DNA from 3 places in the Virgibacillus sp. Bac330 genome. Region 1 is predicted to be linked to each of the others. Evidence: predicted binding sites of a transcription regulator. Region 1 holds the regulator's gene; each other region holds the start of a gene.
What was found. Region 1 encodes CtsR, which represses protease genes until heat stress. Its sites were predicted from a motif close to ATGGTCAATAAAGGTCAAACA; they were not measured.
Positions count from the first base shown of each region.

Region 1 (10,870 bases):
GTTACCTCCTCACGAAAGGATTGTTTGTCAGAAAAACTTGGCTATAACAAGTCTTCTTTTTGGCCATGACCATGGCTGCCGATTTCCGTTACTACTTATCATCTTATAGATAAGACTAAGGAAGTATAATAAATTCTCCCTTATTGTTTAAACCAATTTTTACTTTTTGGCCTTTTTCAATTGTTCCTTTTAAAAGCTCTTCAGACAATAAATCCTCTACATTCTTTTGAATCGAACGACGAAGGGGTCTTGCTCCATATTCAGGATCGAAACCTTCATTGGCAATCTTTTCAATTGCCTTATCTGTTAGTGAGAACTCGATATCTTGATCTTTTAAACGTTTTTGCAGTTGTTGAATCATTAGCGTTACAATCTGCTTCATATGTTTTTTCTCTAAGGAATGGAAAACGATTGTTTCATCGATTCGGTTTAAAAATTCTGGTCGAAATGCTTTTTTTAGCTCTTCCGTTACTTTTGATTTCATATTTTTATAATCATGATCTTCTTCCCCTAAATTAAAGCCAACATATTTATTTCGCTTTAATTCGCTCGCACCAACATTCGATGTCATAATTAATACCGTATTACGAAAATCTACCACGCGACCTTTGGAGTCGGTTAAACGACCATCTTCAAGAACTTGTAATAAGATATTAAACACTTCCGGGTGAGCCTTTTCTACTTCATCCAAAAGCACAACGGAATACGGCTTTCTGCGGACTTTTTCAGTTAGTTGACCGCCTTCTTCATATCCGACATAGCCAGGAGGTGAGCCGACTAAACGAGAAGTAGCATGCTTTTCCATATACTCCGACATATCAATTCGAATCATGGCATCTTCATCCGCAAACATAGCTTCCGCTAAGGCACGAGCTAATTCCGTTTTCCCGACCCCTGTTGGTCCTAAAAATATAAACGAACCAATTGGGCGTTTCGGATCTTTCAACCCTGCTCGAGCTCTACGGATTGCTTTAGAAACGGCATTTACAGCTTCTTCTTGGCCGATTACTCGATTGTGAAGGGTCTCCTCCATGTTAAGCAAACGATCGCTCTCATCCTTCGTTAGCTTTGCTACAGGGACACCTGTCCAGATAGATACAACACTTGCAATGTCTTCTACTGTAACCTCCGTATCGGTTTGTCCTTGCTTTTCTTTCCATTTTGTCTTCGTCTCCGCTACTTCTTCACGTAACCGTTGCTCGGAATCACGAAGCGATGCGGCTTTTTCAAACTCTTGACTTTGTACAGCTGCATCCTTTTCCTTACGAACCTCTTCTAACTTATGTTCTAATTTCTTCAGGTTTGGTGGTACAGTATAGGATTTTAAACGCACCTTCGATCCTGCTTCATCAATTAAATCAATCGCCTTATCTGGTAAAAACCGGTCAGTTATATAGCGATCCGATAGATTAGCAGCTGCTTCAATTGCTTCATCTGTTATCGTAACACGATGATGTGCTTCGTAACGATCACGTAAGCCTTTTAAAATTTGGATCGTTTCTTCCAACGTTGGTTCATCAACTTGAATAGGCTGGAATCTTCGCTCAAGCGCTGCATCTTTTTCAATATATTTACGATACTCATCTAATGTTGTAGCACCAATACACTGTAACTCACCACGGGCAAGTGATGGCTTCAAAATATTTGACGCATCAATTGCACCTTCTGCCCCACCGGCGCCAATTAAAGTGTGCAATTCATCAATAAATAAGATAATGTTACCAGCTTGACGAATTTCTTCCATTACCTTTTTCAGACGATCTTCAAACTCACCACGATATTTTGTTCCTGCCACAACCGTTCCCATATCTAGCGTCATCACGCGTTTATCTCGTAATGTTTCTGGTACTTCATTTTGAATAATTTGTTGTGCAAGCCCTTCTGCAACCGCTGTTTTTCCTACACCCGGCTCACCAATTAAAACAGGGTTGTTCTTCGTACGGCGACTTAACACTTGAATAACCCGTTCGATTTCCTTACTACGTCCAATAACGGGGTCAATATTCCCTTCTTTTGCACTCACCGTTAGATCACGTGCTAAGGAATCGAGTGTTGGGGTATTCGCATTGGATTGTTGCGCACGTCCCTGACGATTTGTTTGCGATTCATTACTACCTAAAAGCTGTAAAACTTGCTGTCGAGCCTTGTTTAGGCTAACCCCTAAATTATTTAAAACCCTAGCAGCAACGCCCTCTCCCTCGCGGATAAGCCCTAATAGTATGTGCTCTGTACCAACATACGAATGTCCAAGCTTACGTGCTTCATCTTGGCAAAGTTCTACCACTTTTTTTGCACGTGGTGTATAGTGAATTGTCTGCATTGGCTGTTTCCCTACGCCAATCAGCTTTTCCACTTCTTCTTGAATTTTTGATATTTCTAACCCAAGTGATTGTAATGCTTTTGCAGCAATACCTTCTCCTTCACGGACAAGCCCTAGTAAAATATGTTCTGTCCCGATATTATTATGCCCTAACCTTACAGCCTCCTCTTGGGAGAGTGCGAGAACTTTTTGTGCTCTTTCGGTAAAACGTCCAGACATCATATATTCTTTTCCTCCTATCTATTCCTCTAATTGCAACCGTTGACGAATAAGAGAAGCTCGCAATTGGTCACGTTCGCTAGCTGCTAATGTTTTTTTGGCATAGTGCTGTAAAAATCCTGGTTGAGTCAAAATCATTAGTTCATTTAAAATATTTCTTGATACATTTTTCAATAAACCTACGTCAATACCTAACCTTACATTGGATAAACACGTTGCAGCCTCTTTTGATTCTAAAATTCTTGCATATGCCAATACACCATAAGAACGAAAAATTCGATCTTCCAACTGGTCTTTCGATTGCTCTATTATCCGCTGTCTCGCATAACGTTCCTGTTCAATTAATTGCTTTACAACACTTTGCAAATCAGCAACGATATCCTCTTCTGATTTTCCAAGCGTAATCTGGTTAGATATTTGAAAAATGTTTCCTTGCGCTTCACTACCTTCGCCATAAATACCTCGTACAACGAGACCTAACTGGTTAATTGCTGGTATCATGCGATTGATTTGTTTTGTTAAAACTAACGCGGGCAAATGCATCATAACAGAAGCACGCATTCCAGTTCCTACATTCGTCGGGCAACTCGTCAAGTAACCTCGTTTTTCATCAAAAGCGTAATTGATTTTTTCTTCTAGCCAATCATCAAATTCGAATGCTTGTTGCAGAGCCTCCGTTATTTGAAAGCCTGGGAAATAAAGTTGCAAGCGAATATGATCTTCTTCATTGATCATAAGAGATACTTGCTCATTTTCTGAAATAAGCACAGCTGCAGCTTCAGATTGCTTTGCTAACAACGGACTAATTAAATGTTTTTCGACTAATACTCGTTTTTCAATAGCGGATAGATCACGAATGGATACAAATGCTAAATCTTTATACACTCCATAAGTTTGCCCTTCATACTTTTCTTGAAAAAAACTCCTTATTTCCTCTAAATCTTTTGGATCAGCAGCTATTGGATAAGGTATATTAGCAAAATTTCGAGCAAGGCGAATGCGGCTACTTAAAACAATATCGCTATCTGGACCGTCTTTCCGCATCCACGGGCTAATCGCTTCATTCATAAACTGCCGCAAAGTCATGATTGATCACCTGCCTCTGCCTGACCGTCTTCTTGATTTAAAGCTTTAATTTGATCTCTAACTTTTGCTGCTTCTTCAAATTCTTCATTCTCAATTAATTTTTTCAAATGCAGTTTTAAATCTTCTAGCTGTTTTTTCTTATGCAAATCTCCACCTTGTCGTTTAGGAATTTTCCCATTATGCTTTACATTCCCCGCATGAACTCTTCGAAATATTGAATCTAAACGATCGTTAAAAGTTTCATAACATATAGCACAACCGAATTTTCCTACTTGCTTAAATTGTGAAAAAGTCATTTCGCATTTTGGGCATTGTAAGTCTTTTGTCTGATGATAACTTTCCGTATGTGGATTTGACAAGTTCGAGGTGTCAAAATTAAATAACCCAGAAAGTAAATGATGTAACGAATATCCATCTTCTGAATAGTTCATATACCCTTTTTCCTTTGCACATACATTACAAACATGAACCTCCATTTTTTGCCCTTGAATCACTTGTGTGAAATGAAGGGTTGCAGGACGTTTGTGACATTCTTGGCATTGCATGTTCACACTCCCCTTTATTTATTTAGATACTTAAGCGTTGTAAGCATGGATGTTAATACGCGTGCACGAATTTCATCTCGTAAAGGCAATTGGAATGGAAGCGTCGTTCTTTCAATAGCGCTTAACATAATCTTAGCCTCGCGTTCCGTAATTAACTCTTCTTCAAGTAATCTTTCTAATATACCGACTGCTTTTTGCTGAGATACAGATGGATTAATCATTTCAATAATTTCATCAATTAACTTGGACTCTTCTTGGTGAATAACCCGCATAATTCGAATAAAACCACCGCCACCACGCTTACTTTCCACAATATAACCTTTTTCAGCAGTAAAGCGCGTATTAATTACATAATTAATTTGTGAGGGGACACATTGAAATTGGTCAGCTATCTCACTTCGTTTAATTTCGATTACATTCTTCCCTTTTGATTGAAGGATTTGCTTCAAATAACTCTCAATTATATCTGATATATTACTCATATGCCCACCCCCTTTTGTATAGAGTAACGATTTTGACTTTGACTATCTTTGACTATACTTTTATTATACGGGAATTTAAAGAAGATGCAAATACAATACTATGTTTATTGTAGACAAAAATAACTCATAAAAAACATAATAAAAGAAACCTTCTATGAATGGAGCTTCACGTCAAAAGTCTTGTTAGTACGAGAAACAGTATTATCCTTAGAAAAACTTGGCTTGTCGCCAAGTCTTATGGCGAATAGCGTATTTTTTCTTATAATATAAACCTTTAAACTTTCCTATAGTAGAACAAAGACGCAAGCGCCCGTTTGGCAACGTAGCGACGGGAATGATTTAACTAAAGTTTTAGGAATCATGCTCCTGCAACAGGAGTATGCCGGCGCCCTCCGGCAAGGCCATCTTTAGTCGTCCTTCCTATTTAGAATAAACCGATAATGACTTAGCGTAGGGCAATGAAGTGAAGTCGCCTAGTTGCTGTTCACTGGATCCTTACGGGGCTATTTCGTTGAATCCGTACGCCAAAGCAACAAATTTTATACTTTCTTAACTTTCAAAAAGATACGAACGTATTTCATTCGTACGCGTATTACCCATTTTCAGATCTTGTTATTGACAATTCCCCTGTTTTTCTCTATCCTAACCTTTTTTAAACAACAATTTGACTTAATCTTCCGCTGATAGTTCAACAAATTGATTATCGTCACTACTTGCTATAGTGTAAAAAAGATGAGTATTCCACTATATGGAGTTCTCATCTAAATACATTTTTATAAGATATGCTTTTTATTTTAATTCAGTAACATTTTTAACCTGGTTAATACGAGAAATATCATCAAATAAAGTTAAACGTTTTGCATCCGCTATTCCTTCCGTATTAATAAAAATATTACGGTAATTATTATCTGATTTTGATATTTCTACTTTTTTAATAGAAACGTAATGGTTGTCAAACACTGCAACCACTTCATTTACAGGCAAGTCTGGGAGCGTAACTATTTGAATAACATGGGAAACTTTTCCTTTTTTAAATAGACGTTCAAAATTATTAAGGAATATAAGGCTCAGTAATATTATTACCGTTGTTACTACTGCTGCCCCATACATACCAACACCTACTACCAGCCCTAAACCTGCAACTGTCCAAATAGATGCAGCTGTCGTTAAACCTCTTATCGTGCCACCATAAACAATGATGGTACCAGCACCTAAAAACCCAATTCCGCTTATCACATACGAAGGTATTCTTGCGGGATCAAAACGGATATTCTCGTAATGCTCTAGAAAAAATTCAAATCCAAATAAAGAAAGTAACATCATTAGACAAGAGCCAACACCTACTAAAATATGGGTGCGAAATCCAGCTGAATGATTTTTCAACTCCCTTTCAAACCCGATTAATCCAGAAAGGCATAATGCAATAAGTAAACGAGTTAAAATAACATAAAAATGATCTCCCAATAGTTCATTGATTAGTTCTTTCATACTAAGTCCCCCCAATTGTTATAAACATGGCATTTTATTTTATCTATATGTGAACAAGTAGAGGTTTATTTTTAGTGAAGTTCAAATTAAATATAATGTAATGTACTTCTGAAAGTAGATTTTTGATTTTTTCATTTCGCAAAGTGCGTGGCCTTTTTAATCTTTACGAGCACTTATCAGTATAAAATAAAAAAACTGACCATCTTTATGATGAATCAGCTTTTTACTAATCGCCTGGCGGCGTCCTACTCTTGCAGGGACAAAGTCCCAACTACCATCGGCGCTGGAGAGCTTAACTACTGTGTTCGGCATGGGAACAGGTGTGACCTCTCCGCCATTACTACCAGGCAAAGTTGCTATCTGTTATGTTGTGCTTCAAAGAGGCACAAATCTTATTATAATCGTTTTTGTGAAAAAATCAAGATCTTTGTTGAAAAAAGTCATTTTTTCCTTGTTACCTTGAAAACTAAATAAGAGATCATTCAACGTACATCTACCAAAAAGGTTAGTTAAGTCCTCGATCTATTAGTATTCGTCAGCTCCACGTGTCACCACGCTTCCACCTCGAACCTATCAACCTCATCATCTCTGAGGGATCTTACTCACTTATAGTGATGGGAAGTCTCATCTTGAGGGGGGCTTCATGCTTAGATGCTTTCAGCACTTATCCCTGCCACACGTAGCTACCCAGCTATGCTCCTGGCGGAACAACTGGTACACCAGCGGTGTGTCCATCCCGGTCCTCTCGTACTAAGGACAGCTCCTCTCAAACCTCCTGCGCCCACGACGGATAGGGACCGAACTGTCTCACGACGTTCTGAACCCAGCTCGCGTACCGCTTTAATGGGCGAACAGCCCAACCCTTGGGACCGACTACAGCCCCAGGATGCGATGAGCCGACATCGAGGTGCCAAACCTCCCCGTCGATGTGAACTCTTGGGGGAGATAAGCCTGTTATCCCCGGGGTAGCTTTTATCCGTTGAGCGATGGCCCTTCCATGCGGAACCACCGGATCACTAAGCCCGACTTTCGTCCCTGCTCGACTTGTAGGTCTCGCAGTCAAGCTCCCTTCTGCCTTTACACTCTGCGAATGATTTCCAACCATTCTGAGGGAACCTTTGGGCGCCTCCGTTACCTTTTGGGAGGCGACCGCCCCAGTCAAACTGCCCGCCTGACACTGTCTCCGGACCGGATTACGGCCCTGGGTTAGAAGGTTCGTACAGCCAGGGTGGTATCCCACGGTTGCCTCCACGTAAGCTAGCGCTCACGCTTCGATGGCTCCCACCTATCCTGTACAAGCTGTACCAACATTCAATATCAGGCTACAGTAAAGCTCCACGGGGTCTTTCCGTCCTGTCGCGGGTAATGCGCATCTTCACGCATAGTATAATTTCACCGGGTCTCTCGTTGAGACAGTGCCCAAGTCGTTGCACCTTTCGTGCGGGTCGGAACTTACCCGACAAGGAATTTCGCTACCTTAGGACCGTTATAGTTACGGCCGCCGTTTACTGGGGCTTCGGTTCTACGCTTCGCACCGAAGTGCTAACGCTTCCCCTTAACCTTCCAGCACCGGGCAGGTGTCAGCCCCTATACTTCGCCTTTCGGCTTCGCAGAGACCTGTGTTTTTGCTAAACAGTCGCTTGGGCCTATTCACTGCGGCTCCTCCTTAAAGGAGCACCCCTTCTCCCGAAGTTACGGGGTCATTTTGCCGAGTTCCTTAACGAGAGTTCTCCCGCTCACCTTAGGATTCTCTCCTCGCCTACCTGTGTCGGTTTGCGGTACGGGCACCTATGAACTCACTAGAGGCTTTTCTTGGCAGTGTGAAATCCGGAACTTCGGTACTCTATTTCCCTCCCCATCACAGCTTGAAATTGTCGAACGGATTTGCCTATCCGACTTTCTCACTGCTTGGGCGCACACGTCCATCGGTGCGCATTCCTTATCCTACTGCGTCCCCCCATCGTTCAAACGTTCATGAGGTGGTACAGGAATATCTACCTGTTGTCCATCGCCTACGCCTTTCGGCCTCGGCTTAGGTCCCGACTAACCCTGAGAGGACGAGCCTTCCTCAGGAAACCTTAGGCATTCGGTGAAAGAGATTCTCACTCTTTTTTCGCTACTCATACCGGCATTCTCACTTCTAAGCGCTCCACCAGTCCTCACGATCTGACTTCACAGCACTTAGAACGCTCTCCTACCATTGTTCGTAAGAACAATCCGCAGCTTCGGTGATACGTTTAGCCCCGGTACATTTTCGGCGCAGAGTCACTCGACCAGTGAGCTATTACGCACTCTTTAAATGGTGGCTGCTTCTAAGCCAACATCCTGGTTGTCTGGGCAACTCCACATCCTTTTCCACTTAACGTATACTTTGGGACCTTAGCTGGCGGTCTGGGCTGTTTCCCTTTCGACTATGAACCTTATCACCCATAGTCTGACTCCCAAGGATAAGTAGCTGGCATTCGGAGTTTGACTGAATTCGGTAACCCGATGAGGGCCCCTAGTTCAATCAGTGCTCTACCTCCAGTACTCTTTCCTTGAGGCTAGCCCTAAAGCTATTTCGGAGAGAACCAGCTATCTCCGTGTTCGATTGGCATTTCACCCCTACCCACACCTCATCCCCGCATTTTTCAACATACGTGGGTTCGGGCCTCCAGTCAGTGTTACCTGACCTTCACCCTGGACATGGGTAGATCACACGGTTTCGGGTCTACGACCGCATACTATATTCGCCCTATTCAGACTCGCTTTCGCTACGGCTCCGTGTTTTCCACTTAACCTTGCATACGATCGTAACTCGCCGGTCCATTCTACAAAAGGTACGCCGTCACCCATTAACGGGCTTCGACTACTTGTAGGCACACGGTTTCAGGTTCTATTTCACTCCCCTTCCGGGGTGCTTTTCACCTTTCCCTCACGGTACTGGTTCACTATCGGTCACTAGGGAGTATTTAGCCTTGGGAGATGGTCCTCCCGGATTCCGACGGAATTCCTCGTGTTCCGCCGTACTCAGGATCCACTCCGGAGGAGATTCTTTTTCGATTACAGGGCTGTTACCTTCTTTGGCCGACCTTTCCAGATCGCTTCATCTAAAGAATCTCTTGATAACTCCAATGGAGTGTCCTACAACCCCAGAAGGCAAGCCTTCTGGTTTGGGCTAATTCCGTTTCGCTCGCCGCTACTTGGGAAATCGCGTTTGCTTTCTCTTCCTCCGGGTACTGAGATGTTTCAGTTCCCCGGGTATGCCTCTTCTACCCTATGAATTCAGATAGAAGTACTGCTCCATTACGAGCAGCGGGTTCCCCCATTCGGAAATTCCTGGATCGATGTCTACTTACGACTCCCCAGGACATATCGGTGTTAGTCCCGTCCTTCTTCGGCTCCTAGTGCCAAGGCATCCACCGTGCGCCCTTATTCACTTAACTAATCTTACAATTTTATCTATGAATAAGCATATTGCTTTTCAGCTTTTGGTTTGATGTCGTTGTTACTCTTATTTAGTTTTCAAGGTACAATCTATAAAAGGATGTCAAATCTTATTATGAAGATACTTGCATCCTATCAAGAGATTTACTCTCTCAAAACTGAACCAAACAACCAAGTATGTTTCCGTATAATCCTTAGAAAGGAGGTGATCCAGCCGCACCTTCCGATACGGCTACCTTGTTACGACTTCACCCCAATCATTGGTCCCACCTTCGGCGGCTGGCTCCAAAAGGTTACCTCACCGACTTCGGGTGTTACCAACTCTCGTGGTGTGACGGGCGGTGTGTACAAGACCCGGGAACGTATTCACCGCGGCATGCTGATCCGCGATTACTAGCGATTCCGGCTTCATGCAGGCGAGTTGCAGCCTGCAATCCGAACTGAGAATGGTTTTATGGGATTTGCTTGGCCTCGCGGCTTCGCTGCCCTTTGTTCCATCCATTGTAGCACGTGTGTAGCCCAGGTCATAAGGGGCATGATGATTTGACGTCATCCCCACCTTCCTCCGGTTTGTCACCGGCAGTCACCTTAGAGTGCCCAACTAAATGCTGGCAACTAAGATCAAGGGTTGCGCTCGTTGCGGGACTTAACCCAACATCTCACGACACGAGCTGACGACAACCATGCACCACCTGTCACTCTGTCCCCGAAGGGAATGCCCTATCTCTAGGGGTGTCAGAGGATGTCAAGACCTGGTAAGGTTCTTCGCGTTGCTTCGAATTAAACCACATGCTCCACCGCTTGTGCGGGTCCCCGTCAATTCTTTTGAGTTTCAGCCTTGCGGCCGTACTCCCCAGGCGGAGTGCTTAATGCGTTAACTTCAGCACTAAGGGGCGGAAACCCCCTAACACCTAGCACTCATCGTTTACGGCGTGGACTACCAGGGTATCTAATCCTGTTCGCTACCCACGCTTTCGCACCTCAGCGTCAGTTACAGACCAGAGAGTCGCCTTCGCCACTGGTGTTCCTCCACATCTCTACGCATTTCACCGCTACACGTGGAATTCCACTCTCCTCTTCTGTACTCAAGTCCTCCAGTTTCCAATGGCCCTCCACGGTTAAGCCGTGGGCTTTCACATCAGACTTAAAGGACCGCCTGCGCGCGCTTTACGCCCAATAATTCCGGACAACGCTTGCCCCCTACGTATTACCGCGGCTGCTGGCACGTAGTTAGCCGGGGCTTTCTGGTTAGGTACCGTCAAGGTGCCAACCTATTCGAATGGCACTTGTTCTTCCCTAACAAC
Region 1 covers NZ_CP033048.1:4,071,896-4,082,765, reverse strand. Annotated here, with positions in the region: gene clpC (ATP-dependent protease ATP-binding subunit ClpC) at 116-2,542, opposite strand; gene D9780_RS19000 (protein-arginine kinase McsB) at 2,561-3,625, opposite strand; gene D9780_RS18995 (protein-arginine kinase activator protein McsA) at 3,622-4,170, opposite strand; gene D9780_RS18990 (CtsR family transcriptional regulator) at 4,185-4,652, opposite strand; gene D9780_RS18985 (MgtC/SapB family protein) at 5,442-6,140, opposite strand; rRNA gene rrf (5S ribosomal RNA) at 6,373-6,488, opposite strand; rRNA gene D9780_RS18975 (23S ribosomal RNA) at 6,646-9,565, opposite strand; rRNA gene D9780_RS18970 (16S ribosomal RNA) at 9,765-10,870, opposite strand, start outside.

Region 2 (10,870 bases), 1.2 Mb from region 1:
TTTGTTTCGTGTTGGGTGTTCTTCTGTACTAACATAGCTACAGTAATCACAATTAAGATAAAGCTTATAAAATAAAAGAATGAAACGCGTTCAAAAACGTCAATAAAATAGCCACCAATAAAAGGTCCGCTAATGCTACCAATACTAAACATGATGCCAACCATTAAATTTCCAGCTGGTAGTAAGTTTCCGGGGAGTAAATCTGTCATATAAGAGATACCTAAGGAAAACAAAGAACCTACACACATTCCTGCTAAAGTGAACAAGATAAATAAAGCAAGGATAGAAGACTCTAGAACGGCAGTAAACAGGAAACATAGCGAACCGAGTGATAATACAGTTATTAGTACCGATCTTCTACCAAATTTATCGCTTAATGCACCTAATGGAAATTGGGTAATTAAGCTCCCTGCAGCAAAGCAAGGAATAATAAGTGAAAGTGTGTTAACTTCATGGCCAATGCGGAGGCCATAGATAGGGAAAATGCTATGTAAAGATGCCTCTAAGAAACCATATCCAAAACCAGGTAACATTGCAATCCAGGCTATTTTAAAGGTTTGTTTAAAGCGTTGTATTGAACTTGTCGGATAAACTGGGTCTACAGATTGTTCAGGCCATTGATTACGAAGGAAAAACAATAATAGCCAGACGGTGAAGCTCAAAGCTGCAGAAGCTAGAAAAGGCACCGATTGGTGAATGGATAAAAGTCTTGTCATTAATGGACCTATAGCAAAACCTGCTCCAAATGATAAACCATAAAGAGCAATACTTCTTCCTCTTGTTTCCGCTGTAGCTGTTGCGGTTATCCATGTTTGTGTGCCAAAGTGCAACATCTGGTCACCAATTCCTATAATAAGTCGCAATATAAACCAAAACCATAAAGACTCCCATACTGGAAATATAGCCAAAGAAAGAATGACGAGCAAACCGCCGACAAAAATCATTGGTTTAAAACCAAATTTTCGCATGGGCTTTTCCATAAATGGAGAAGCGATTAAAACGCCGATATATAACCCTGTTGCATGTAAACCGTTAATGGAAGAGGCTACGCCATTTTGTTCAAGAATAATAGAAATTAATGGTAATAACATTCCTTGTGAGAAACCGGATATGAATACAAGTGCAATTAATATCCATAAACGATATTTGGTCAGTTGCATGATGGACTCTTCCCTTCTGAGTGTTTCTCTGTTGTTTGTTGACTTGGCAACTCTTTAGGATGCTTGAGCATGAAACAGAAATCTTCACCTGATGACGTATTTTTGGGTGAAATTTGATTATGTGTATATGTTTTTATAAAGATTGTAGCTTTCTAAAACGACAAGGTGGTAAACAGTTATTTGCCCAATCAAACGGTTGATTCGATCCTTATAATTGGATAAACCTAGCAATAATTTACTAGGAATAGAGGAAAAGGTCAATTATTGTGAATAAATTAGCCATATCGTTTATGATAAAAAGGAGAAGTATAATAAAAAATAGGAGGGAAGTTTATGAAATTACATTTAAAAGAACATGGTTTTAGAACTGAATTAGACTTTGGGCAGTTAGATATTTCTGGAGATGAGGAATTTGGTTTTCGCCCGTATCAACTAATGGTTGCTTCGATCGCTAGTTGCAGTGGTTCAGTCTTTCGTCAAATCCTTCAAAAGCAGCGCACAGACGTTCATGACATGCAAATTAATGCTACTGTCGAAAGAAATAAAGATGAAGCAAACCGCATCGAGAAAATAGCGCTTACTTTTATTATTAAAGGTAGCCATTTAGATGCAGAAAAATTGTACAAAAGCTTACATGTAGCCCGTAATAACTGCTCTATGGTGCGTTCTGTGGAGGACAGTATTGAAATTGTAGAGAGAATAGAAATTATTGAACTTAGCAGATGATTTGTTCACGTAGGTATAAAATTCATATGTCAGAAAAAGCTAAGGAAAAAGAAAGGGTTTGACATATGAACAGACGGAAGCATTCCATTTTCTTGATTCTTTTTGTTTCTTTCATAGTTATGGCGCTCGAACCAAGTCAAATACTAGCTGAAGAAAAGAAAGAGTCTTTTAAAATCCCTAGCCATGTACTAAATATTTCAAAAGATAATACTTTTCCTAATTCTACAGAGGATGAGGAAGTAATTGAGCCAAGTGAATTAACGAAAGAATTAACAGATAGTTTAGATATTCAAATTGAAAATCCAGTGTTAATTAAAATGTTAAATGAAACAACTTTAAACCCATCTCCAATTGCTTTTGGTTATCGAGGAATGGTTTATCTAGGACGTTGGCCGTTAAATTATGAATCGCTGGAAACAACGATTAATTGGGAATACCAGCAAGTAAATAAAAATGAGTTGAATAATACGAGTGGGTCAGAGCCTCAAGAAATAAACTATATACAACAAGAACAAAAAGAAATCAAAGGAGCATTGACGAATAAAATTAGCAAACCGTCCGATGTGAAAAAAATGATGTTGCTCACAGCAAAAGAAAAAACGGAACTGCCACTTTCGTATCAGACAGTGATTGGAAAAAACACAAAAAAAGATAATACGTATAAAGTGCCAAGTGATAAACTTGCCGTTCTCCAATCGTATGCGCCAGCAGTAAATGAAAAAGGACAAGTTACATTTGGGGAAGTATATGTGAAGTTAAAGGGATCTGATAAATCCATAGCTGTCAAAAACGTGACGAAACAAGGAATTGGAGCCTGGATTCCCATTCAAGATCATGTCTCTTTCTCTTATAAATTAAACTAACGTATTTCTAAACAAGCTATTGCCCTTGCGATGGCTTGTTTACATTTGCTTTAAAAGGGGTCGTTTTCCTTTCCTACAGTGTTAGAATAACTTGGCCTGTGAGCAAGTAATATGTCGACAGCCTCTGTTATTTTTATACATAAATAAAATATAGTTTACGCTGATAAGCTAGTTTTTGATCTAAGGAAGTAAACGTTTGAAAATCATATTTTCTTTACCATGAGCGTATAATAAATTGTAAAATACTGAAAATGTAAGAAGGGGTTGATTTTTTCTCTTTAATACTTTATCATAATGAAGTATTAAAGAGATGCGAAAGTGAGGAAAAAATAAAATGGAATGGGTCGTCCTTATATCTGTTCTCATATTAACCATATTAAGTTTGTTACGTGTAAATGTCATTATTGCTATTATTGCGGCTGCAATTAGTGCTGGTTTGATGTCTGGATTAAATATAAAAGAAGCTGTTGAATTGTTAGTTAGTGGAATGGGTGGTGGTGCCAATACTGCGTTAAGCTATATATTATTAGGTGCTTTTGCTGTAACGATTAGCTATACAGGTATTACATCATTACTAGTAACTTATCTTATTCGAGTATTATCAGGTAAAAAGACGATGCTTTTACTCGTAATAGCAGCTGTAGCATCACTATCACAAAACGTCATTCCTGTTCACATTGCATTTATTCCAATACTTATTCCACCTTTATTGCCACTATTTGATAAAATGCGTTTAGATCGGCGTGCAGTGGCGACGGCATTAACGTTTGGGCTAAAAGCTCCCTATATTCTAATTCCCGCAGGATTTGGTCTCATTTTTCATGAAACGATTGTGGAAAGTATGAAGCAAAATGGTGCGAGCATCACAGTGAACGAAACAGTGTTGGCGATGCTTATTCCAGGTTCAGGGATGATTGTAGGTTTGCTGATCGCTATTTTTATTACGTACCGTAAAGATCGTGTAGTCAATGATGAACTAAAAGAAGAGACATCAAAGGAAGAAACAAAGGCAGTAACATTCAACAAACAACATGTATTTACACTTATAGCAGTTGCTGGTGCTTTAACAGCGCAAATTATAACAAGCAACCTCATTATAGGAGCTCTTACGGGGCTTGTGCTCATGTTTTTATTTTTTGTTATTCCGTTTCATAAAGCAGATCAAGTTGTCAGTGAAGGTATCGGCATGATGGGAACAATTGCTTTTGTCATGCTTGTGGCCTCAGGTTTTGGAAAAGTATTGACAGAAACAGGTTCCGTAGCAGCGCTTGTAGAAGTATCTTCTGGATTTTTAAATCAAAATAAGGCGCTTATTGCTTTCATTTTGTTACTAGTAGGTCTAATCGTTACGATTGGGATCGGTTCTTCTTTTGGAACCATTCCTATCTTAGCCGCATTGTATGTTCCTATTTGCTTAGCTGCAGGCTTTTCCCCATTAGCTACAGCTGCATTAATTGGAACGGCAGGTGCACTAGGCGATGCAGGGTCGCCAGCTTCAGATAGTACATTAGGTCCAACTTCAGGATTAAATGCTGACGGCAGACATCACCATATTTGGGACACGGTGGTACCGACTTTTATACACTATAATATACCCCTATTTATCTTTGGTTGGGTAGCTGCAATTATTTTGTAAACAAGCCTAAATAAAAATACTGTTTGAATTTAAAATCACTATGACATGACACCCCGTAGGAAGCTTTTTATCCTATGGGGTGTTCGTTTTAGTGTTGCTTCCCTTATTGTTTGTGATAATAGATAAGAATAAATAGGCTGAAAATGTGCATAGTAAGATCAAAAAAGGTGATCATCCATGAGAAAAAGATTTTCTATATGTGCAGTTTTAGTTATATTGGCTTCCTTATGTACGCCACTTTCATCTTTAGCGTCTGGCTATGGATGGGGGTACAGTAAAAACGAAGCGCATAAAATCCCTGATATTGGAAAATATGCAAGCCTGCTTGAAAAATACAATGCGTATTATGCAGATTCATCTGGAGAAAAAAATGTATACGTAACATTTGATAACGGCTATGAACAAGGTTATACAGCTGATATTTTAGATGTATTAAAAAAGCACCAAGTTCCAGCAACTTTTTTTGTTACAGGGCACTACGTTAAAGAAGAACCTGAATTAGTAAAACGTATGGTAAGGGAAGGGCATATTGTAGGTAACCACTCGTATCATCATCCTGACTTTACGGTTATGAATAAAGAAAATATAAAAAAAGAATTAGAATCATTGGAGGAAGCAGTTGCAGCAATTTCCGATCAAAAAGATATGAAATATTTACGCCCGCCAAGAGGAATGTTTAATGAAGATACATTAAAATGGGCGAATGAATTGGGTTATATTCACATCTTTTGGTCGCTTGCCTTTAAAGATTGGGAGACAGATAAGCAAAAAGGGTGGAAATATGCATTTGATCAAGTAAAAGAGCAAATTCATCCAGGCGCGATTATTTTATTACACACCGTTTCCTCCGATAATGCAAAAGCGCTTGAAAAAATGATTCGTGCGTTACAAAAACAGGGCTACTCATTTAAAAGTCTTGATGATCTGGTGTTAAGAAATAAACTCCCTGAAGCTATATACGGCTTATAGTTTCCCTTTACAGCGCATTAGGGGAGGGCTTTCAACAGAAGGAAAATTGAAGGTCCTCTTCCATTGTTTGAAACCATCATGCTTGCAAAAACGGAAGGAGCATGCTTAATGACGGGAGATATAGAATTTGGCAAGCAAAATGAAAGTTATGCTCAAGAATGAAGCCAATCATTTTGAAACTAAAGTCACGTGTACATTTTTATTTAAAATTTTCCTAATATTTGATATGATTAGAAAAAGTACTTAAACGAGGAGTTGATAATATGAAAAGAGAAGCACTTATTCCGCCTAAAGCATATAATATTGCCATGGAGATAGAGCGTCACGCAAACTGTAAGAATAAACTAGCACTGATAAAGGAGAATGAATTTGGAGAAACCGACCAGCTTACATATAAGGAGCTAGTAAAGCAAGCTAACCAAATTGGTAACGTTTTCTTAAAAGCTGGCTTAAAAAAAGGTGACAAAATTTTAATTATGGTCAATCGCTCTTTTGAAGCATATGAAGTATATTTAGCTGCATTAAAAACAGGAATCATTATTATTCCTAGCTCTGAAATGTTAAAAACGAAAGATTTGCAATACCGTGTATCACACGGAGAAGTAAGTGGTGTCGTTAGTTTGCATCGTTTCGCAAACCAATTCGAAGGAATACGTGAATATGATCAGTTACATAAATTTGTTATTGGTGCAGCGGTAGATGGATGGGTATTTTTGGATGAAGAAAAGAAACAAGTCAGTGAGCAATTAGAAGTTGTTGACACAAGTAGAGAAGATACCGCTTTTTTACCATACACATCAGGTACAACTGGGAATCCAAAAGGGGTTGTCCATAGCCATGCTTGGGGGTACGCTCATTTAAAGGCAGCTGCATATAATTGGCTTGCTATCCAAGATGGAGATCGTGTATGGGCGACAGCAGGACCTGGTTGGCAAAAATGGGTGTGGAGCCCATTTTTATCCGTTCTCGGAACAGGTGCAACAGGCTTTTTTTACACCGGAAAATTTAACGCTGAAAAACATTTACAATTAATAGATGATTATGAAATAAACATAATCTGCAGTACGCCAACAGAATATCGTATGATGGCGAAAGTTGATAGCCTTCCACATTATAAGCTAACGTCCCTTCATAGCGCTGTATCAGCAGGCGAGCCACTAAACGTTGAAGTAATAGACATATTTAAGCATCATTTTAATATTACTGTACGAGATGGGTATGGACAAACGGAGAACACATTATTGCTAGGGTTTACAAAGGATATGCAGGTGCGACCGGGATCAATGGGAAAGCCAACTCCAGGCAATAATGTAGAGGTAATTGATGAAAATGGTGTTCCGCTAGGCCCAAATGAAGTCGGAGATATTGCAGTGAGATTAGATAGCCCGGCTTTGTTTTCTGAATATTATAAGGATACAGAGCGTACCAGTATGGCTAAACGAGGTTCGTATTATATAACAGGGGATCGTGCTTATAAGGACGAGGATGGCTTTTTCTGGTTTGAAGGAAGAAGTGATGATATTATTATTAGCTCTGGCTATACGATTGGTCCTTTTGAAGTGGAAGATGCGCTTATAAGGCATACAGCCGTACAAGACTGTGCAGTCGTTGCAAGCCCTGATGAAATAAGAGGAAATGTAGTAAAAGCATTTATTGTTCTTCGGGAAGGCTTCCAACCGAGTGATCAGCTAATAGAAGAATTACAAAATCATGTGAAAACGATAACGGGGCCCTATAAGTATCCAAGAAAGATTGAATTTATGGATGATTTACCAAAAACAACATCTGGTAAGACGAGGAGAGTAGAATTACGAAATAAAGAAAAGGTGGTAAATAAATAGACCTATCTTGTGAGGAGACCAAATAAATGGTTCTCCTCTTTTTCTTGGACTATAGAAAGAAATTATAGACCAAACGGACGTCATTTTATCTGCATGGAGAATGAATGATAGTCAAGTTTTCTAATAGAGATTCATTCACCTTGTGATGTTATGATGCATTTGAAAGTGAGCAAAGACCTTGAAAGTCAAATAAAGTCAAAGTATAATAATAGTCGAAAGGTCAAACAAAGTCAAAGTAATGCGTAATTCATTAAAAACAAGCTTAAAACCTCGTATTACAGAAAAAAATAAAAAAGTAATACAAACCCCTTGAAAGTCAAAGAAGGTCAGAGTATAATATTAATTGAAAGGTCAAAGTTAGTCAAAGTCAAACATTGATGAATATATAGGTAAACTTTAAAGGAGGAGTTCCATATGTTATGTCAAAATTGTAAACAAAATGAAGCAACAGTTAATGTAGCAATGCAATTAAACGATCAACATATGCAAATGCATCTATGCAATGAATGCTTCCGTAAAATGCAAGGTCAAATGATGAATGGTAGTAACTTTTTTTCTCAATCCCCATTTAGCAATGCTTATGGGTCATTTGCAGCATCAGGAAATGGTTCACCGAAAATGGGAACACGCACAAGACAACAAGCAGGAAATCAAGGAAATGGTTTGCTTGAACAGTTAGGTAAAAATCTAACTGATGAGGCAAGGGGTGGAAAGATTGACCCAGTAATCGGGCGAGACAATGAAGTGAAACGGGTTATTGAAACATTGAATCGTAGAAATAAAAACAACCCTGTTTTAATTGGTGAACCAGGTGTTGGTAAAACAGCTATTGCAGAAGGTTTAGCTTCAAAGATAGTAGAAGGGGATGTCCCAACCAAATTATTGAATAAAGAAATTTATTTGCTTGATGTAGCATCACTCGTTGCCAATACGGGCGTACGAGGACAATTTGAAGAGCGAATGAAACAATTAATCCAGGAGTTGCAACAACGCCAAGATGTAATTCTATTTGTTGATGAAATTCATTTACTAGTCGGTGCAGGAACAGCAGAAAGCTCACAAATGGATGCTGGAAACATCTTGAAACCAGCGCTTGCTAGAGGGGAGATTCAACTAGTTGGAGCAACCACGCTAAAAGAATATCGTCAAATTGAAAAAGATGCAGCATTAGAACGTCGTTTACAACCAATTATCGTTGAAGAACCAACTCCGGAAGAAGCGGTGCAAATATTAAAGGGTATTAAAGATCGTTACGAAAAATTCCATGAAGTACGCTATTCTGATGAAGTAATAGTAGCTTGTGTAAACTTGTCTAAACGCTATATCCAAGATCGCTACTTACCAGATAAAGCAATTGATTTAATGGATGAAGTTGGTTCTAGACTAAATTTAAATAATTCATCTAAAGATTCTGAGTCTATTCATCATCGTTTAGAAGAAATAAAAAAAGAAAAAGAAGCTGCGGCTGAGCGTGAAGATTATGAACGAGCAGCACACTTACGTTATCAAGAAATTCAGTTGCAAAAACAGTTAGAAAAAGCAAAAGGGGAAGAGCAAGATATAGATGTAGATGTGTCTGATATTGAGTTAATCGTCGAAGAAAAAACGGGTATTCCAGTTACGAAACTACAAGCAGATGAACAAGAAAAGATGAAAAATCTTGCTAAACATTTAGGCGAAAAAGTTATTGGACAACAAGAAGCAGTTAATAAAGTAGCAAAAGCAATACGCCGTAGTAGAGCTGGTTTAAAAGCAAAAGAACGCCCAATCGGTTCGTTCCTATTTGTCGGACCAACTGGAGTAGGTAAAACAGAACTAACAAAAGTGCTAGCTGAAGAATTGTTTGGTACAAGAGATGCGCTTATTCGACTTGACATGAGTGAATACATGGAGAAACATGCTGTATCTAAAATTATTGGGTCACCTCCTGGTTATGTAGGACATGAAGAAGCCGGACAATTAACTGAAAAAGTGCGTCGTAATCCGTACTCCATCGTTTTATTAGATGAAATTGAAAAGGCGCACCCAGATGTACAAAATATGTTCTTGCAAATCATGGAGGATGGTCACTTAACAGATTCTCAAGGTAGAACAGTGAGCTTTAAAGATACTGTCATTATTATGACAAGTAATGCGGGAACTGGAGATAAAACAATAAGTGTCGGTTTTAATAAAGATAAGCACAATTCTGTCTCCACGTTGGAAAGACTAAGTGACTATTTCAAACCAGAATTTCTTAACCGTTTTGATGCGATTATCCGCTTTAATGAGTTAGAAAAAGAACACCTATTAGAAATTGTAGATTTAATGCTTCAAGAGCTACAAGATACCATTGAAGAAAACAATATTTCAATTACCATTACGGACGAAGCAAAAGAAAAGCTTGTTGATGTAGGATATGATGCACGATTTGGTGCACGTCCACTACGAAGAGTAATTCAAGACAAAGTAGAAGACCAGTTAACGGATCTAATACTTGAAAATGAAAATGTAAATCATGTTCAAGTCGACGTCATAAACGACAATATCGTAGTGAAACAAGCTTAAAAATTACAATGAAAAGCTACTGAGCACGAATAAGTGTTCAGTAGCTTTTTTTAAACTATAGGAAAGCAGATTTTATCGTATAAGAAAAACCATTAAGAGTTGGTGGAAGTCTTTGCTTTTCTAATGAAAAATCGTCTAAGGTGAGCCACTAACGGAAGACCCACTTCATGCTTTTGTCTGTACCTGAAAACAACCGTTCAAATTTCACTTTACACCTAGTCTAAGGATAACTTTAAAGTACATCCAAAAAATGACTGTTTGTATCGTTCATAAATGCACCTTGTTTGCAAGAGAATAAACAGTAAACTCCAAAATGCAAAGGGTGCAGTTTCTTATGTACAAAAGACAGCATATTTCCATAATAATTCTTGCTATAGTTATCACTTTTATACCTTTTCAACCTGTACATAGTGATAATGTTACCAAGGATATGCAAGTTCATTTCATTAATGTTGGTCAAGGTGACAGTATATATATTCGAACCCCGAGTAATAAACATATTTTAATCGATGGCGGACCCCCGAAATATGGAAAAAAGGTAGTCAATTACTTAAAGCAGCAAGGTGTGAAAAAATTAGATTTAGTAGTAGCGACACATCCAGACGTAGATCATATTGGCGGGCTCGTCACCGTAATGAAACAATTGGAAATAAAAAAGATGTTAGATTCCGGTAAGTTGCATACAACGAAAAGGTATTCCAAATATATTCAGGAGCTTGTAAAACAGGAAATTCCTATATCAATTGCAAAAATGGATGAAGAAATAGAGCTTGATCCATTATTAAATATCCAAGTACTTAACACGTATCAACCGTCAAGGTCGAACAACCAATCTTCTATCGTTTTACAAGTATCGTATAAGCAAGTTGATTTTTTATTTATGGGGGATGTAGAAATGGAACAAGAAAAAGATATTCGAAAAAAAGTCGATGCGCCAGTCGAAATATTAAAAGTCGCACATCATGGATCGAAAACAAGTTCTTCGCTCTCGTTTTTGCAATCTATCCAGCCGAATATAGCTATTTTAACGTATCACAAGAATAACCGTTATGGACACCCAGTTGAAAGAGTGATTCATCATTTATATAAAGTAGGAGCTTCCATATATTCAACGGGAGCGTTAGGGCA
Region 2 covers NZ_CP033048.1:2,856,391-2,867,260, reverse strand. Annotated here, with positions in the region: gene D9780_RS13265 (MFS transporter) at 1-1,160, opposite strand, end outside; gene D9780_RS13260 (OsmC family protein) at 1,494-1,886, shown strand; gene D9780_RS13255 (YfkD family protein) at 2,006-2,749, shown strand; gene D9780_RS13250 (Na+/H+ antiporter family protein) at 3,084-4,385, shown strand; gene pdaA (delta-lactam-biosynthetic de-N-acetylase) at 4,563-5,354, shown strand; gene mbcS (acyl-CoA synthetase MbcS) at 5,618-7,195, shown strand; gene D9780_RS13235 (ATP-dependent Clp protease ATP-binding subunit) at 7,610-9,742, shown strand; gene D9780_RS13230 (ComEC/Rec2 family competence protein) at 10,077-10,870, shown strand, end outside.
Region 2: a site for CtsR is predicted at 7,412-7,432, ahead of D9780_RS13235 (ATP-dependent Clp protease ATP-binding subunit). Genes of this name have one in related genera too.

Region 3 (10,870 bases), 1.7 Mb from region 1:
CCTCCGCTTCCACTAAACGCACCTCTTGAAAACGAACAGAAGTATTTGGTCGTGTTTGAGCAAGCGTGGCTAAATCGGCCGAAATAACTTGAGCAATTTTTGGATAACCTCCTGTAGTTTGGCTGTCGGCCATTAAAATAATAGGTTGTCCATTTGGAGGAACTTGAATGGTTCCAAATGTAACTGCTTCGGAAAGCATATCAAATTTTTCAGTCAAGGATAGCAAGTGACCCGTTAAGCGGTACCCCATTCGGTCTGATTGCGTTGTAATGGTATAATTTTCATGAAAGAACGCGTATTTACTTCTTTTATCGAATTGCTCAAATTCATTACCTTTCATAATTCGAATGAATGAATGATTATGAAAGGTAATGAGTGGAGAAGGATTGACTGACCAAGATAAATGATCAGGGGCGCGTTCTAATTGATGCACGAGTGCTTCTGCTATAAGACTCCTATCACCACAAGCAAAAGTATCGCCTTTTTGTAAGGTCCTTCCACCATATCCACCTATGCCAGCTCTTACATACGTACTTTTACTATCCATTATTTTTGGTACATGAATACCTCCAGCAAAGGAAACATAGGCATAGCACCCTTTAATAGCAAATCGAAACTGGAGAACAGAACCTTTTTTCACTAAAATCGGACGCCACATAGGTACTGGTTTCCCATCTAATTTGGGCGTTAAATCGCCTCCAGTAATAGCAATAACATGCGATTCATTAAATTGTAAGGTTGCTCCAGCTAACGCCATTTCTATTACCGCTTCTTTTTCCTCATTTCCTACAAGCAAGTTAGCAATCCGTAAAGAATAAGCATCCATTGGTCCGCTTACAATTACTCCATATTTTTGATAGCCAAATCGACCCAAATCCTGAACTGTTGTATACAGACCTGCCTGGAGCACACGTACACTATTCATTCTCCTTCCCTCCCCGTCGATATTGCCTATACTCCTCCAGGGATATGGATACGAACTGTATCGTATCACCAGCTTTTAACAAGGATGGCGGTACTTGATCAGGTAAAAATAAATCAATGGGGGTACGGCCAATAATTTGCCAGCCTCCTGGCGTCGCTAAAGGATATACCCCTGTTTGTGCTCCAGCAATTCCCACTGATCCTGGTGCAATAGTTAAGCGGGGTGTATTTTTGCGAGGAGTAGCAATTTGTTTACTCATACCACCAATAAAAGGAAAACCAGGAGCGAAACCAAGCATATAGACCAAATATTCTTTTTCCGTATGAATACGAATGACATCCTCGATGGACAAATTGTGATAATTGGCGACATACTCTAAATCTGGACCATAATCACTACCATAGAGAACAGGGATGACAACCTTTTGGCCAATAAATATTTTCCTGTCATCGTTTAATTTATGTAGTAGCCCATTTATGTAAGTCTTTACGATCTCAAAAGGAGATACAGGTGTTATATGAAAAGGCTGCGATTCATACACCGTATAAGGGTCATAATAAACAGTCACATTAAGGTAAGCAGGCACACATTCTATAAATCCAACAAAAGGGGTATCTTCTAAAAGAGTTACGAAATGCAATATTTTTTGGTGTACGATTGGGTTTAAATCATCTCCTAATTGTACTATAAGAGCAGATTCATTAAACGGCCAAATCTTTACTTTATTTAGAACACAACTCATCCAATTACCTTCTTTAATCCATTTTTTGAAATAATGATAAAAACATATACTGATTATACGACTTATAAAAATAGTACGTCAATATGACATGTGACAAAATTCTAATTAAACAATAAATAACAATCTTTTCAACATAAAAACAATATGCTACTATTTCTTTATACTAAAAATTTAAAAACTAGTATTAAATCTATTGAAGAGGAAGAAGATAATGGTATATCAAGTAGACTTAAATTGTGATATGGGAGAAAGTTTCGGAAGGTATAAACTAAGTGAACAAAAGGAAATTTTAACGTATGTTTCCTCAGCTAACATCGCTTGTGGTTTTCATGCCGGAGACCCTACTGTAATGAGAGAAACAGTGCAACTGGCTCTAGAAAATGGAGTGAAGGTCGGAGCGCACCCTGGCTTGCCAGATTTAATTGGATTTGGAAGGCGAGAGATGGCGATCACAGCTCAACAGGCTTATGATATGGTTGTATATCAAATTGGCGCACTACATGCTTTCTTAACTACATACAATGCGCAAATGCAACACGTGAAGCCTCACGGCGCCTTATATAATATGGCCGCCAAAGACAAGGAATTGGCTGCTGCCATTGCGCAAGCTGTAAATGATTTTTCCACAAATCTAGTATTGTATGCTTTATCTGGCAGTGAACTTGCGAAAGCCGGAGAAAAAATCGGTTTGACGACTGCCCACGAAGTATTTGCCGATCGCACTTACCAATCAGATGGCTCATTAACTTCTCGTAATGAAAATAATGCATTAATTACCAACAGAGAACAAGCAGTATTGCAAGTAATTCGTATGGTGACAGAGAGTAAAGTCATTTCTACACAAAACAATGCTGTTCCACTAAAAGCAGATACCATTTGTATCCATGGAGATGGTAAACATGCTCTTGAATTTGCTGCTTATATAACCGATGCGTTCCAAAAACACAACATCCGAATTTCCCCAGTTTAATTGAGAAAGGAAAAACTACATGACTGCAAAGAAAATACATTCTCAACTTGAGACAAAAAAAGTGAAAAAGAAATCTAACAGAAGCATTCTTCTTGGAGCAGCCTTTTTAATGGCGACTTCGTCAGTAGGTCCAGGATTTTTAACACAAACGACTGTATTTACACAACAGTTAGCTGCAAGTTTTGCCTTTGTCATATTCGTTTCTTTATTATTAGATGTGTTTGCACAGCTAAATATTTGGAGGATTATTGCAGTAACAGAGCTACGAGGTCAAGAAATTGCTAATAAAGTCCTCCCTGGGCTTGGCATTATTTTAGCAATTCTCATCGTGTTAGGAGGTCTCGCTTTTAATATAGGAAACGTTGCTGGAGCTGGCCTAGGTTTAAATGCTATGCTCGGTTTAAGCCCCATTTATGGAGCAATAATAAGCGCCATTTTTGCTATCTTGATTTTCACCATAAAAGAGGCCAGTAAAGCAATGGATAAAGTGGTACAAGTTGCTGGCTTTATTATGATATTATTAATGCTCTATGTAGCTTTTAAAACCTCTCCACCTGTTGGAGAAGCGATGATAAACACGGTAAAGCCAGAAAAAATTAGCATGTATGCCATCATTACTTTAGTTGGAGGAACTGTTGGTGGTTACATCACCTTTGCAGGTGGACATCGTTTGTTAGATGCTGGAATAAAAGGAGAAAAAAATTTATCCTACGTAACAAAAAGTTCTATAACTGGCATCGTTGTTACAGGTGTAATGCGTGTGGCCTTATTCTTAGCAGTTCTCGGTGTTATCTCACAAGGACTAAGCATAGACCCTAGCAATCCCCCAGCTTCCGTTTTTCAACTAGCCGTTGGTGATATAGGGTATCGACTGTTTGGCGTAATTATGTGGGCAGCAGCTATAACTTCTATAGTTGGAGCAGCCTATACCTCTGTTTCATTTATTCGTTCTTTTAGTCCAACGATTGAAAAATATCATAATTGGATTACCATTTTATTTATTATCATTTCTACAGCTACATTTGCTTTCATTGGCAAACCTGTTCAGATGCTTATATTAGTAGGGGCTTTAAATGCCCTTATCTTGCCACTTGCTTTAGGAACCCTATTGGTGGCTGCAAATAAGAAAAAAATTGTTGGTTCGTATAAACATCCACTTTGGTTAACAATAACTGGAGGAATTGTAGTTGTGTTGATGGGTTACTTAGGCATTCTAACAATGGTAGAGCAAATTCCTTTGTTTTTTTAGAAAAACTTGGTTAGCGCCAATCTTTATAGATCGAGGAGAAAGGAACCTATCTTTTTGGATTGTGTTCCTTTCCCTCGCATATCTGTGTGGGAGTTATAAATGCACACGGATCCTATCCAATATCTTTCTCAAAATGCAGCTAATCCTTTCCCTTCATTCGTAAGTTTAAAACCCGGATTTCGGAAGTAGAAATTTACGCAAAAACAGCTGAATGCTTCCCATGTGAACGACTTATGCTGGCTTCTGCGGTTCGTCCACTTCATTTACTAGTTATTTCCATAATAGATGCTGGCTCGAAATGCGTGCCATGGTAGTTTACTATAGTACAAATTAAGCGTATCCTTGAACCGATAGAGAGAACCCCCACACCTCAAGCTAAGTTGTAATTAATTTGCCTGTTCTTTAGGGCGTATTACTCCAACATCAATATGAAACTTTCCAGCAAATATAAAACACACCCTCCATTGCTACGAAATGAGTAATAATGGAGGGTGCATACAAAACAAATTCCAAAATGCAAAGAAATACTTTTATTCAGGCTTAGCCGCCCATAGTTCAATTTCAATCTTTATTTCAGGTAAGCCTAATTCAGAAATATAGCCAATCGTCATTGCAGGGTAATTTTCACCAAATAGGCCATCCCACTCAGAATATAGATAGTCCCAATCGATCTTTTCTGTAGCCCAAATATTTACTTTAATGATGTTATTCTCATCTAATGCTTCCGATTCGAGAACATGTTTCATATTAATAAAGGTGTTTTTAACTTGAGCGTTAAAATCAATCGGGATATCTCCCTTCATGTCCACTCCAATTTGCCCTGAGGTTACAAAAAGATCTGCTTCTTTAGGTATTCTTGTAATATGCGTATAGTTACCCACTGGAGTGGGCATTGTTACAGGGTTTTTTCTAGTAATTTTTCCGTTCATTTTATTACCTCGCCATCAAATTATTCTACTATTATTCTTCAAAAGCTATTTTGGGCACACTTCACCAATTTATATAACTTTTAGAAAAAAACAGCAGTAGAGTATCCATATCCCATTGATAAATAAGCAAGTATTTTTTTCTTCATGAGCTAGATACTCCTTCCTTAAAGATGACAAAGTAAATTCTTTATTCAATATACCACATTCTTTTTAAATCCACAATTATAGCATTAAGAATTAACCTCATTAGATTTTTTAATTCCATTCATTTTTTGGCATGCTGCACTTGTACTGCACAACTATTCCTTTATAGAAAAAATAAAAACGCCCCTTTTATTACTTACATAGACAGTAATAAAAAGAGACGTTTTAGTCATCTAATATCATAAAAAATTACAGTATGAGATACCATAAAAACTTCCGATGGTTTTCTCGGATATAAAATCTTTTTTACGCGCCCGGAGGGATTTGAACCCCCGACTCACGGTACCGGAAACCGTTGCTCTATCCCCTGAGCTACGGGCGCATATTTTTATTTTGAATGAAGACACATAGGATATTATAACCTGTATTCTAATAATAGACAACCCCTTTTTTCTTTTGTATGTTTATTTTCATAGAAAACGGGAATAAATGGAAGTATATTTGTCAAACTTCAATGTTTATTGTTTGACCTTATTTGACCTATTAGTTATGATAAATATATCGATATCAAAGATATACGAATAGATAGAGGAGGATAATTGTTATGAATTTAATACCAACAGTAATTGAACAAACTAACCGCGGTGAACGCGCCTATGACATCTACTCACGCTTACTTAAAGATCGAATCATTATGTTAGGAAGTGCGATTGACGATAACGTTGCAAATTCCATTGTAGCCCAATTATTATTTCTAGACGCAGAGGATCCTGAAAAAGATATTTCACTATACATCAACTCACCAGGTGGATCAATCACTGCCGGCATGGCAATTTACGATACGATGCAACTCATTAAGCCAGACGTTTCTACAATCTGTACAGGAATGGCAGCATCTATGGGGGCATTCCTATTAACTGCGGGTGCCAAAGGCAAACGTTACGCATTACCTAATAGTGAGGTAATGATTCATCAACCACTAGGTGGAACACAAGGGCAAGCAACAGACATAGAGATTCATGCACGTCGAATCATTCAAATGCGTGAAAAAATTAATCAAATCCTTTCTGAACGAACAGGACAGCCAATTGAAGTCATTGAACGTGACACAGATCGCGATAACTTCATGACAGCTGAAAAGTCTGTAGAATATGGTTTAATTGATAAGGTACTAGAGCGTAAACCTGATTAAAGAACATAGAAAGCCACCCTTTTTGGGTGGCTTTCTATGTTTCAGAAACAAACTTTGTTAACCTTTCAATAGCCTGTTCTTCATCTGTTCCGTCAGCAATAAGTGTAATCTCTTCTCCAGCAACTATAGCTATGCTCATTAATCCCATAATGCTTTTTGCGTTCACTTTTTTCCCATTTTTTTCAATAAAAACATGAGCATGAAAACGATTTGCTTCTTGAACAAATTCCGCTGCTGGTCTAGCTTGTAGACCAGTAGAAAGATTTACTTTAATTATCCGTTCAACCAATTAGATCATCCTCTCTCCCTCTACAGTAAGCGTTATCATTACCCTCTGATATCGCTAGAATCAACCTAAAAGCCTTCCCATATTGCTTTTACTTTATGCAAACTATTACTACAACATGGAAGAGAGGAACCCCTCTCCATGTTATCTTATCTATGCAAAATATTTATAATTTACAACCATTATATCATGGTACATTTTGTAAGCAAAGATTAAGGTACAAACTCGCCATTTCTAATTTTTTCGGCGAAGTCATCGATTTTCTTCAAACGATGATTTACACCTGATTTAGATATCTTACCACTTTCTACTAATTCACCTAATTCTTTCAAGGAAACTTCTTGGTGTTTTACACGGAGAACAGCAATTTCCTTGAGCTTTTCTGGTAACTGCTCCAAACCAACTGTACGATCAATGAACTGTATGTTTTCAATTTGGCGAAAAGCTGCTCCAATTGTTTTATTTAAGTTTGCTGTTTCACAGTTAACAATACGGTTAACCGAATTGCGCATATCTCGAACAATACGCACATCTTCAAATTTAAATAGAGCATTATAAGCACCAATTATACTTAAGAATTCTGAAATTTTTTCTGCTTCTTTTATATAAACTATATACCCGTTTTTTCGTTGTAATTTACGAGCATGTAATTCAAATTGGTTAAGCAAATCACAAAATGAATTATTATGTTCCTCATAAATATTAAAAATTTCCAGATGGTAAGAAGACGTCTCTGGATTGTTCACTGACCCACCAGCAAGAAATGCTCCACGCAAATAAGCTCTCTTACAACAAGACTTATGAATAAGATGATCAGAAATAACCCGATTAAACGTCATTGGTTCTTGCAAAATATGGAGATCTACCAAAATTGGTCTTACACCTTCATTCAAACGAACAATATATACATTATTTTTTTTCAATTTCATTTTCTTTCTTACTAATAATTCCACTCTTGTATTATAAGTTGCTTTAATTAAAGAATAAATCCTTCTCGCTATAGCAGCATTTTCCGTCTGTATATCCAAAGTATATTTTTGCTTTGATATTGAAATTGTCCCATTCATTCGAACTAATGCAGCTAATTCCGCATATTTACAGCAATCATCTACTTCGATTGCTGTTAATTCTTTTTTTATTTCGGAAGCAAAGGACATACTTATCCCTCCCTTCTACAGATCAATAGTAGGTGCTATTAATGGCGGCCATCAAGGCTACAGATTACATTGTTTCGTTTTTAAAATAAATTTTTCTGTGAAAGCTATTTCCTTTCTTGCTCCTATTACACTAGTTCTTCAAATACAAAATTGACGTGACACCTTTTTTATCTACAATATTCATTTGTTCAAAAGCGAATGTAGCAATGATGCAATTTTATGATTATCATGCCTTAAAGTAGGCTGTGTCGGATCAATAATATCTCCCTCTATAATTTGCAGGCCCATACCTATTAAACGCTCTATATCATATACCACGGGAGAAGCGTTTTCTTCTGCATACATCTCTCGTATCGTTTTTTCAATGGGTTCATTATGTACGACAATCGCATCAACACTTGCTTCTCCAATATGATCACAAATAGCTTGCACGTGGTCAGCAGCTGTATAACCAGTAGTTTCGCCCTCTTGCGTCATGACATTACAAACATATACCACTTGGCATTTTGCATTTTTTATTGCTTCTGCTATTTGTGGCATAATGATGGTCGGCATGATACTTGTATACAAGCTACCAGGTGCAATAACGATTAAATCGGCATTATTTAGAGCACGTACTGCATTCGGTAATGGTTCAACAGGCTGTGGGCTTAAAAAAACACGTTTTATTCTTTTGTTAGATAAAGGAATTTTCGACTCCCCAGACACGATTGTCCCGTCCTCCATTTCAGCATGGAGCGACATGTTATCATTTGAGATCGGATATATTTTTCCTTTTACATTTAGGACGCGAGAGATTTCTCTAATCCCCATATTAAAATTCCCCGTAATCGAACTCATTGCTGCTAGGAGTAAATTTCCAAGTGAATGACCAGATAAGCCATTACAAACATCAAAACGATGCTGAAATAATTCAATTAACATCGGTTCAGCATCAGATAAAGCTGCAATCACGTTACGAATATCCCCTGGAGCAGGAATTGCCATTTCATTACGTAACCTTCCCGTACTTCCTCCATCATCGGCTACAGTAACTAATGCTGTTAAATGAATAGGTAAATCCTTCAGACCTCGGAGTAGGACAGGCATCCCCGTTCCCCCTCCAACAACTACTACATTCGGACGTTTCTCCTCAGTCATATTATTGTCCCTTTCTTTTATCAATATCACGATGCGTGACGTGTGTAATATAATCTTTATGCAATTCTTTAGCGAAATGTTCAGCCAGTGCGACGGAGCGATGCTGCCCACCAGTACAACCAATGGCAACAACCAATTGTGACTTTCCTTCTTTTTTATATTGTGGTAACATGAATTGCAATAAATCAAGTACTTTTACGATAAATTTTTGTGTATCTGTCCATCGAAATACATAAGAAGATACATCTTTATTTAAACCTGTTAATGGTTGTAAATTCGTTACATAATGAGGATTCGGCAAAAAACGAACATCGAATACAAGATCGGCGTCAATTGGTAGACCATATTTGAAACCAAATGAAACCATGTGCACAGAAAATACTTCTTGATCTTCTTCTGAATACTTTTGAACAATCTTTTCACGAAGCTCTCTCGGCTTTAAATTCGTCGTGTCAATAATTCTTTGTGCTCTTCCTCTTAGTTCATCCAATATTTCTCGTTCTTGCCGGATTCCATTAAGCGGTAAACCTCCAACCGCCAGCGGATGTGAGCGCCTCGTTTCTTTATACCTACTGACAAGCTTTTCATCTTTTGCATCTAAGAATAGAACATGTTCATCTAACCATTCTTCATCTGCTAAAGTATCCAAAGATTCAAACAAGGAATCAAAAAATTCTCTAGCACGTAAATCCATGACAATAGCTACCCGCTGTATATTGTTTGTAGAATCTCTCATGAGTTCAATAAATTTTGGCAATAATGTAGGAGGAAGATTGTCAACGCAATAGTACCCTAAATCTTCAAAACTTTGCACTGCAACCGTTTTACCGGCACCTGACATTCCTGTAATAATTACTAATTTTGTTTCAAGATTTTTACTCATATTCATTATCTCCCTCTTTCATTGGCTTCCTTGCAGAATGACATTAGAAAATTACTTCGTATCGGACGAACCATCTATTCGATAGGTAATCAAATCATCTTTAGGTGTATAAGTAAAAGTTCCTGATACAACATGTTTACTTTCCAGAATATGCTTATAAATTAACCGGTCACCTTCAGCCATCGGTAACTGTAACACTTGATTCACGGGAACCCATTGCAGCTCTCCTTCTCTACAAAAATCTGCCAGTTTACCGCTGTAGTCTTGACAAGTGAATGTATACATCATCCATTCTTTCATCTGTTGATCATCTTGTAAAACATTGAATGTAAATACCCCAGCTAAACGCGGATTTTGAATAGTCAAATTAGTTTCCTCTTTATATTCTCTAATAACGGCTTCTTTTATCGTTTCACCAGATTCCATCTTTCCACCAGGCATTGCATACCAGCCATGCTTCGGTTTTTTTAATAATAAAATGTGGTCTTGTTTTAATAATATGCAATTTGCTACTTGTTGCATTCCTATCACCTCTAAATGAACCGAAACTAAATAAACAAACTTTCTTTCCCTATCTAATTATACTAGTTTTATGTTGAAAATGAAACTTCCTAAAAGCAAGAGAATGACAAGCTATGATATGAAGATGGAAACATATGCTAATGAGGCGCTACTAAAGAGAGAGAAAAACAGACTTTTTCGCTTCATGACACAGCAAGAACAAATTTCGGGAGTGTCTTCGTTTCTTCTTTTCGCAAAAACTTGTCTATCACCCGGGTGTTTTTGGGAAAATCTTTGTTGTTTTTGTTATACTTTACGTCTAAAAACAGAAAAAAACACAGATACGTGATCTGTGTCCATTAACTAATCTATCTATTAAAAGGGGGTCAATTAGTTATTTTTATTATAACCCATGAATATTGCGCTTATATTACAGCGCGATTAAAAAGCAATGACTAATCGTAAATTTTTCTTAAAAGAAACCTCTAATTACGAATGTGTTGCTTTTAACTCTTCCATTAAATCTTCCACATATTTAATGGCCTGTTCAGCTGCAATACTTCCATCACCAGTCGCTGTAACAATTTGACGTAACGTTTTTTCGCGAATATCACCAGCAGCAAATATACCAGGAATTTTTGTTTCCATATTTTCATTGGTTGGAATGTACCCTTCCTCATTGGTAATACCCAACGATGTAAAAGGTTCACTTAAAGGTACCATGCCGATATAAACAAATACACCATCAATTT
Region 3 covers NZ_CP033048.1:2,380,898-2,391,767, forward strand. Annotated here, with positions in the region: gene D9780_RS11150 (5-oxoprolinase subunit C family protein) at 1-925, opposite strand, end outside; gene pxpB (5-oxoprolinase subunit PxpB) at 918-1,667, opposite strand; gene D9780_RS11160 (LamB/YcsF family protein) at 1,879-2,637, shown strand; gene D9780_RS11165 (NRAMP family divalent metal transporter) at 2,657-3,886, shown strand; gene D9780_RS11170 (RidA family protein) at 4,417-4,815, opposite strand; tRNA gene D9780_RS11175 (tRNA-Arg) at 5,269-5,341, opposite strand; gene clpP (ATP-dependent Clp endopeptidase proteolytic subunit ClpP) at 5,564-6,151, shown strand; gene D9780_RS11185 (HPr family phosphocarrier protein) at 6,186-6,440, opposite strand; gene whiA (DNA-binding protein WhiA) at 6,650-7,594, opposite strand; gene yvcK (gluconeogenesis factor YvcK family protein) at 7,775-8,734, opposite strand; gene rapZ (RNase adapter RapZ) at 8,736-9,617, opposite strand; gene D9780_RS11205 (NUDIX hydrolase) at 9,669-10,139, opposite strand; gene trxB (thioredoxin-disulfide reductase) at 10,608-10,870, opposite strand, start outside.
Region 3: a site for CtsR is predicted at 5,482-5,502, ahead of clpP (ATP-dependent Clp endopeptidase proteolytic subunit ClpP). Genes of this name have one in related genera too.